Regions from separate parts of the Fructilactobacillus fructivorans genome, predicted to be linked through region 1. Evidence: predicted binding sites of a transcription regulator. Region 1 holds the regulator's gene; the other holds the start of a gene.

Region 1 (4,440 bases):
GTATTCAACTTCAGTTGATGTCTTAGAAAAACTGGCCGGATTAAATCCAATTATCGATAATGTGTTAGCTTACAGACAGCTTTCAAAACTAATTTCAACCTATATTGATGGAATCAAGAAGGATATTTATTCTCGTGATCATAAGGTTCATACCCGTTATTTGCAAACGTTAACTCAGACTGGTCGATTATCATCGGTTGATCCAAACTTGCAAAACATCCCCGTTCGAACTGAGGAAGGACGCAAAATTAGAGAAGCATTTGTTCCACGTCACAAGGATTGGGAGCTCTTTTCATCTGATTATTCTCAAGTTGAACTAAGAGTTTTAGCGGCCATTTCTGGGGATAAGAATATGCAGGAAGCGTTTAAAAATGGTGAAGATATTCATGCCGCTACTGCACGAAGGATTTTTGAACTACCAAGTAATGAGGATGTAACTTCAGAGCTTAGAAGACAGGCTAAAGCCGTAAACTTTGGAATTGTGTATGGGATTAGTGCTTATGGACTGGCTAAAAATACTGGAATTTCCAGAAAACGGGCTCAGGAATTCATTGATAAGTATTTTAGGGAATATCCAGGTGTTAAAAAGTATACCGAAGATAGTGTAAAATTTGCTGAGGATCATGGCTACGCGGAGACCATTATGAAGCGTCGCCGTTATTTGCCAGACATTAACTCTAAACAATTTCAGAAGCGTTCATTTGCTGAAAGAACCGCAATGAATTCCCCAATTCAGGGGAGTGCTGCTGATATTGTTAAGGTTGCGATGATTAGGATGCAAAGGGAATTAAAAAAGCGTGGTTTAAAAGCTACGATGTTACTTCAAATTCATGATGAATTAATTTTTGAAGCACCAAAGGATGAAATTCCAGTGTTGGAAAAATTAGTTCCAAGTATTATGGATTCAGCAGTTGATTTAGATGTACCATTAAAGGTTGAAAGTCATTATGGTCCAAATTGGTATGATATTAAAAAATAATGGGGTGTAGGGATGCCTGAGTTACCTGAGGTTGAAACAATCAGAAGAGGTTTAACCAATCTTGTACAAGGTACAACAATTGTATCTGTGGATGCTTTGTATCCAAAAATGTTGAATATGCCAGCTAAGGAATTTGAAAACATGTTAGCTGGAAAAGAAATTCTACAGATTGATCGAAGAGGAAAGTATCTTTTAATTCGCTTAAGCGATGATTATACGTTAGTTTCTCATTTGCGAATGGAAGGGAAATATGACGTTGTTCCTGAGGGAACTGAGAACCAAAAACACACTTACGTTGTTTTTCATTTAAATGATGAACGTGAATTGCGGTATAACGATACAAGAAAATTCGGTAAAATGAATTTAGTTAAGGATTCTCAAGTTTATGACTTGTCAGGATTGAATAAAATTGGACCTGAGCCGACTGAAGAAGATTTAACGTTTGACTATTTAAAAAAGCAGTTGCATAAATCACATCGAAAAATCAAAGCTTTTTTGTTAGATCAATCTAATATTGCTGGGATTGGAAATATTTATGCTGATGAAACACTGTGGTTGTCAAAAATTCATCCCGAACAAGCTACTAATTATTTAAGTGATCAAGAGATTGAGACCTTAAGAGAAAATATTATTAAAGAAATTCAGTTGGCAATCAAAGGTCATGGGACCACGGTTTTTACCTATAAAAATGCTTTTGGTGAGGAAGGTAGCTTTCAAAATCATCTTCATGTTTATGGTAAGAAGGGACAACCATGTGAACGATGTGGAACTCCCATCGAAAAAATCAAAGTTGCTCAGAGAGGAACCAGCTTTTGTCCATACTGTCAAAGAGTTCATGGTGATTTGAGTGAGTAAAGTAATTGGGTTAACGGGTGGAATTGCAACTGGAAAATCGGCAGCCAGTGATGATTTAATTGCACTGGGAATTCCTACGCTTGATTTAGATGCAATTACACATGAATTAGAACAGAATAACCATGATTTAATTCAACAAATTTACGAATTGTTTGGCCCTGCATCAATTAGTAATGGCCAAGTTAACCGAAGGGCTTTGGGTAAAATGGTGTTTACCGATCATGATAAAATGAAGCAATTGGTTCAGATCGTTAATCCGTTTGTTTTTCGGACTGTCAAAGAGGAACTAAATCAGTTACAAGATCGTCATTTAGTAATTTTAAATGCGCCGACTCTTTTTGAAAATGGTTTTCAAACCCTGACGGATGGTAATCTTATGATTACTTGTGATCCTATGATTCAAATAAAACGGTTAATGAAAAGAAATAACGTTTCGATTAGTCAAGCAAGTAAAATGATTGGTTCGCAATGGTCACAGTCGATTAAGTCCCAATTATCGGATTGGTGCATTGATAATTCGGGAACTCCAGCTCAGTTGAAATCATTGGTTAAAGATTGGTACACATTAGTAAGTGATGTGTAGTTAATGAAGGTGAAAAAATGCAATGTCCACGATGCCATCATATTGGTTCAAAAGTTTTAGAAAGTCGTCGTGTTAAAGATGGCGAAAGTATTCGTCGGCGAAGAGAGTGCGAAGAATGCGGATTTCGCTTCACTACTTTTGAAATCATTGAATCCACGCCACTGTTAGTTGTAAAAAAGAATGGTGATCGAGAAGAATTCAATCGCTCTAAAATTTTAAGAGGAATCGTAAGATCTTCTGAAAAGCGACCAGTTTCTATGGAACAGATGAATCACATTGTTGATAAAGTTGAAAAAATTGCCTATGACGCTGATGATGGTAGTCATGAGGTTTCAAGCCAGACAATTGGTGAGGGTGTTATGAAGGGATTAAAAGAGGTTGACGAGATTGCCTATATTCGCTTTGCAAGTGTTTATCGACAGTTTAAAGATATGTCTGTCTTTTATAACAAACTCAAAGAATTGATGGATGATGAAGAAGAGAATAACGAGGATAAGAATAAAGAATGATCAACGGAATTAATCCTAAAAGTGACTTTGAAGTTTATCGAAAACGACCAATTAGTAACGTTGAACGCCATTATATTGACTTATTGTACATGCCAATCATTGGGAAAAATGCGTATGCTTTATACAATTTTTTATGGTTAGTTGATGATAGTCGGCACGTTAACTTTGAATTAATGTCTGATTTGGGAATTGATGCCAAGGAACTTCAGGATGCATTGATGAAGCTTGAAGGTACTGGATTACTTAAAACATACCTGGATCATTCTGATGAAATGGGATTATACAAGTATGATGTTGTTACTCCCTTGGAGCCTGATTTGTTTTTTAATGATAGTTTGCTTAGTTTACTATTATTAGAAATGGTGGGCGAAGATCGTTATTTACAACTATCGGATCAGATGCTACCGAAACAATTGGACTTTAGTGATTTAGATGATCAAACTCATAATTTTTTACAGGTATTTTCCGTTAATAATAATCGGGTAAATAACCAACCCAATGTGATTAAAAAGGTCAAAGATAAAACCAGTCAAGTTGAAGATCAATCCAATGACAAACTCCAAAATGATCAATTTGATTTTAAGTTATTATTGAATATTTTAGATAACTCCTTTGTTGAAACCGAGAGCATTAAGAAGTATGAAACGTTATTAAGTAACACCAATCGTTTATACGGAATTAGTGAAATCGAGATGGCCCAATACGTTGAAAAAGCTAGTAATTTAGTTAATAATCGCTTTGATCCCCAAAAGTTTAAGATTTTAGTTTCAAGAAGAAATCAAATGAACGTTAAGAATTCAAACGATAGATCTAACCAAACTGCTGAAGCGGTTAAGGGTAAATCAGATTTATCATCTCAAGAACAACAGTTGGCGCAAATTGCGGAGACTTCCGCTCCGGTTGATTTTCTTGATTCTTTAAAGAATGAGAAGGGTGGATTCACGACTTCTGCGGAAGAACGAATTTTATCGGAATTAGTTAACCGTAATACGTTAAGTAACGGTGCCATTAACATGCTTGTTTATCATATTTTAATTGATGAGGAGAAACCAACTATCAATAAAAATTTGATTGATACCATTGCTAATGATTGGTCACAAAGAAAAATTAATGGTGCTGCGGCAGCAATTAATGACATTAAGCATCATCAGGAAAATCAAGTTCAGAGTAAAGGTAATAGAAAAAGAAACTATAGAAAACATGGAAACGTCAGAGAAACTCTTCCTGATTGGGCAAAGCCAGGAAAAGCAAAGCAAAGTGATAAGCAACTTTCTGATGAACAACGGAAACGAATTTCGGAAAAATTAAAGTCATTGAATAAAAAGTCAGGAGATGAATAAACATGAAAAATGTTAGTGATGAAATGAGTGAGTTGATGAAAAAGAAAAATCTCAATCAGAATTACCAACAATTAATGAATTCTGTTTATTCTGATCCGGACGTAAAACAATTTTTAAAAGAACATAAAAAAGAGCTTAGTGATGACGTAGTGAAACGGTCGGCTTCTAAATTGT
Region 2 (4,440 bases), on a different contig from region 1:
AAATAATGGTAGCCGGAATCTTTTGTGGTTCAGTGGTCGCTAAAATAAAAATCACGTGTTCTGGTGGTTCTTCTAATGTTTTAAGAAGGGCGTTAAAAGCCCCCGTTGATAACATATGAACTTCATCAATGATATAGACCTTATACTTCCCTTCGGTGGGAGCATACTTGGCCTTATCACGAATATTTCTAATCTCTTCAACTCCGTTATTGGAGGCGGCATCAATTTCAATGACATCGTTAAATGCACCCTTGTTGATAGCTAAACAGGTGGCACATTCGTTACATGGTTCTCCATCTTTTAAGTTAGGACAGTTAACCGCTTTGGCTAAGATTTTAGCTGCCGAAGTCTTTCCTGTTCCTCTGGGACCCGTAAATAAATACGCATGGCTAATCTGATTAGTTATCAATGCGTTTTTTAAAGTTTGAGTAATGACCGGCTGGCCAACAATTTCATCAAATCTTTGTGGACGCCAAGTCCGATACAGTGCTTGATAACTCATGAAATGCTTCCTTTCATTGAAAGTTGGTACCATCAATTATTATATATTGAAAATTGATGAAATGCTAATAACTTTAAACCTCAATTTTTCCAAAAAAAATCTCCCAGTCAAACGACTAGGAGTTTAATTTCTAAAAACGAGAAGCACAAGGCAAAAGATACTTAGTGCTGCTTCCTTCCGGACCTGACACGGTTCGTAAGTCCGCCCTTGCTTCAGGGCCTTACGGCATTAATTATCATAACCGAAAATCCATCAAATGTCTAGAATTATTTCCGATGTTTCCGCTTATCTTTAAAGAATTTTTTCATGATAGCACCTGCTTGAGCGGCTCGCAAACCACTTGAAACCCGAACCTGATGATTTTGTCTGGGATCATTTAAAGTGTGATATAAGCTTTCCACTGCTCCTGCATTTTCATTTTTAGAACCATAAACCAATCTTTTAATTCGAGTGTTAATAATTGCACCCGCACACATCAAACACGGTTCAACGGTCACAAACATTTCACAGTCATTTAACCGCCAACTTTTTAGATTAGCACACGCTTCTTCAATCGCTACGATCTCCGCATGCTCCGTTCCCATTTCAGTGTGTTCACGCAAGTTATGTCCCCTTCCAACAATTTGATCATCTTGGACAATGATTGCTCCAATAGGAACCTCTCCAATGATGGCGGCATGATTGGCTTCAATTAGAGCTTGATCCATAAAATACGCGTCGTTTTTATTCATCAGCGGCAGCCTTTCTACTCTTTAAAAGATAGTATCCCTTATCGCGTTTAACGATTTGAACGTTGCCAAAGATTTGTTTCATAAGCTTCTTAGCGGACGGAGCTCCCTGTTTCTTCTGTAAAACCACCGTTAACGTCCCATCGTCTAGTAAATGATCATACGATCCGGTGATCATCTCATCTACCACTTTTTTCCCAGCACGAACGGGTGGGTTGGTAACGATCCCAGCATATTTTTGGGTGACATTCTGATACCCATCAGAGGCAAAGATGTCAACATTACTGATCTGATTCAACTCAGCATTCTGTTTTGCAAGGGACAAGGCCAGATTGTTAACGTCGACCATGGTAAACTGACGTTCTGGATGAGTTTTAGCTAAGAAGATCCCAATCGGACCATAGCCACATCCCATATCCAGAATCGGCCCTGCAGGCATTTCGTTAATATCAACGTTCTTAATTAAAACTCGTGACCCATAATCAACCGTATTTTTAGAAAACACACCGTTGTCCGTTACAAAACTTAGCGTGGTCTTTAATAAAGAAAAGTTCCAATGTTTTTCCTCATGTTTAACATCAGGATTTGCGGTATAATAAAAATTGTTCAAATTTAACACATCCTAAAAAAATTAATATTTAAAATTACAAGCACTACATATAGCGTCCTTTCATCATCATTTTCACTATATGTAGTGCTTTTATCTGTTGAAAATTCCGATTTTTGAGAGTAAACTCATCAAGTGAACGATATCAAGGAGATGAAACAAAATGAAAAAAATTACTGTATTTACCAAAAATAATTGTATTCAATGCAAGATGACAAAACGTTTTCTTAGTGAACATAACGTTGATTTTGTTGAAAAGAACACATCTGAGAATCCAGAATACGTGGATTATCTAAAGGGTGAGGGATTTCATGCTGTACCAGTTGTTGAAAGTCAATCACTCGATGCATTCAGCGGATTTCAACCTGAACAATTAAAAAAGCTCGTTGGTTAATTGTTGTACTTATAGTATAGTACAAAACCAACATTCACGATATTTTCGCATGACACGATTAAGGGAGAATAGTCTAATATGTCTTTAAAGGATTTGCACGATGTTACGTATTACAAACTAAATAATGAAATTAATATCCCTGTCGATGGCCGGATTCAACTGGAAAAAGATCAGGAAGCACTGAAGGCTTTCTTTAAAGAAAACGTTAATCCGAATACCGTTAAGTTTGATTCGTTAAAAGATCGTTTTAATTACCTAATTAAGCATAACTACATTGAAGAGGGTTTCGTCAATAAGTACCCATTTTCATTCATTGAGAAGTTATACAAGTATTTGGATAGTCAAAATTTTCACTTCAAATCATTCATGGCTGCTTACAAGTTCTATGCTCAATACGCAATGAAAACTGACGACAACTCCATGTACTTAGAAGGCTACATAGATCGGACAGCAATGAACGCATTGTTTCTAGCTAATGGTGACCAAAAATTAGCTATGAATCTAGCTGATGAATTAATTCATCAGCGTTTTCAACCTGCCACCCCTACTTTTTTGAACGCTGGAAAGAAACGTCGGGGTGAGTTGATTTCATGTTTCTTACTTCAGACCACCGATAACATGAATACGATCGGTAGAACCATTAATTCAGCTCTTCAATTATCCAAAATTGGTGGAGGAGTTGGAATTAATCTTTCTAACCTAAGAGCTGCTGGTGATCCCATTAAACACATTCAAGGAGCAGCCAGTGGTGTTCTTCCAGTAATGAAGTTACTAGAAGATAGTTTCACCTATTCCAACCAACTAGGCCAAAGAAACGGTGCTGGGGTTGTTTATCTTAGTGTTTTCCATCCTGACATCATTCAATTCTTGGGAGTTAAAAAGGAAAACGCCGACGAAAAAATCCGAGTAAACACCCTTTCACTTGGTGTGGTTGTGCCAGATAAATTTTATGAGCTCGCTAAAAATGATGATGATATGTACCTATTCAGTCCATATGATGTTGAACGTGAGTATGGAGTTCCCTTCTCATATGTTGATATTTCTAAAGAATACGACAATATGGTCAAGAACAAGAACATTTCTAAGAAAAAGATTCGAGCTCGTGAACTTGAAACCGAAATCGGAAAACTACAACAAGAATCTGGCTATCCATACATTATCAACATTGACACCGTTAACCGTGATAATCCGGTTGACGGCAAGATTGTCATGAGTAATCTGTGTACCGAAATTCTCCAGGTTCAGACACCTTCCATCGTTGACGATGAACAAAACTACGAACAGTTAGGAACCGATGTCTCATGTAATCTGGGCTCTACTAACGTAGTGAACCTCATGGCATCACCAGACTTCGGTAAATCAGTTGAAGCCATGGTGAAAGCTCTAACCTTCGTTACCGATCACTCATCAATTAACGTGGTTCCATCAGTTAAACACGGAAATGAACTAAGTCACTCAATTGGTTTGGGAGCCATGGGTCTTCATTCATATTTTGCTAAAAATCATATGTACTATGGCTCACCTGAGTCCATTGAATTTACCAGTACCTACTTTATGCTTTTAAACTACTGGACCCTGAAGGCTTCTAATCAAATGGCTAAGGATCGCGGAAAAGTTTTCCATAATTTCGAAAAAAGTAAATATGCTGATGGATCTTATTTCGATCAGTACACTACCAAGAGTTGGGCTCCAAAGTCAGATAAAGTAAAATCACTGTTTGATGGCGTCTTTATTCCAACCGAAAAAGACTGGAACGCTTTAAAACAATCAGTCATGGAGTATGGTCTCTACCATCAGAATCGCATGGCCGTAGCTCCTAATGGTTCAACTGCTTACATTGGGGATGCAACAGCAAGTTTGCATCCGATTGTTCAAAAAATTGAAGCACGCCAAGAATCAAAGATTGGAACCATTTACTACCCGGCTCCATACCTTTCAAATGACACCATTCCTTACTATGAATCAGCCTATGACACTGACATGCGTAAAGTAATTGATGTTTACGCTGCCGCTCAAAAGCACGTTGATCAAGGAATGAGTTTAACCCTCTTTATGCGTTCAACCATTCCAAAGGGTCTTTATGAATGGAAAGATGGTAGAAGTGACAAAATGTCAACCAGAGATTTAACGATCCTTCGAAATTATGCTTACAAAAAAGGCATTAAATCACTCTATTACGTGCGAACCTTTACTGACGATAATACTGAAG

What was found. The regulator NrdR, encoded in region 1, represses ribonucleotide reductase genes. The targets are predictions, from matches to a motif close to ACACNATATATNGTGT.
Region 2: a site for NrdR is predicted at 1,913-1,928, ahead of nrdH (glutaredoxin-like protein NrdH). Genes of this name have one in related genera too.

What each region holds. Positions count from the first base shown of each region.
Region 1 covers NZ_JOJZ01000010.1:52,344-56,783, forward strand. The annotation lists gene polA (DNA polymerase I) at 1-979, shown strand, start outside; gene mutM (DNA-formamidopyrimidine glycosylase) at 992-1,834, shown strand; gene coaE (dephospho-CoA kinase) at 1,827-2,417, shown strand; gene nrdR (transcriptional regulator NrdR) at 2,435-2,926, shown strand; gene LfDm3_RS02515 (DnaD domain protein) at 2,923-4,266, shown strand; gene dnaI (primosomal protein DnaI) at 4,269-4,440, shown strand, end outside.
Region 2 covers NZ_JOJZ01000019.1:180,789-185,228, forward strand. The annotation lists gene dnaX (DNA polymerase III subunit gamma/tau) at 1-502, opposite strand, end outside; RNA gene ffs (signal recognition particle sRNA small type) at 635-721, opposite strand; gene LfDm3_RS04650 (nucleoside deaminase) at 769-1,233, opposite strand; gene LfDm3_RS04655 (class I SAM-dependent methyltransferase) at 1,226-1,840, opposite strand; gene nrdH (glutaredoxin-like protein NrdH) at 2,001-2,231, shown strand; gene nrdE (class 1b ribonucleoside-diphosphate reductase subunit alpha) at 2,310-4,440, shown strand, end outside.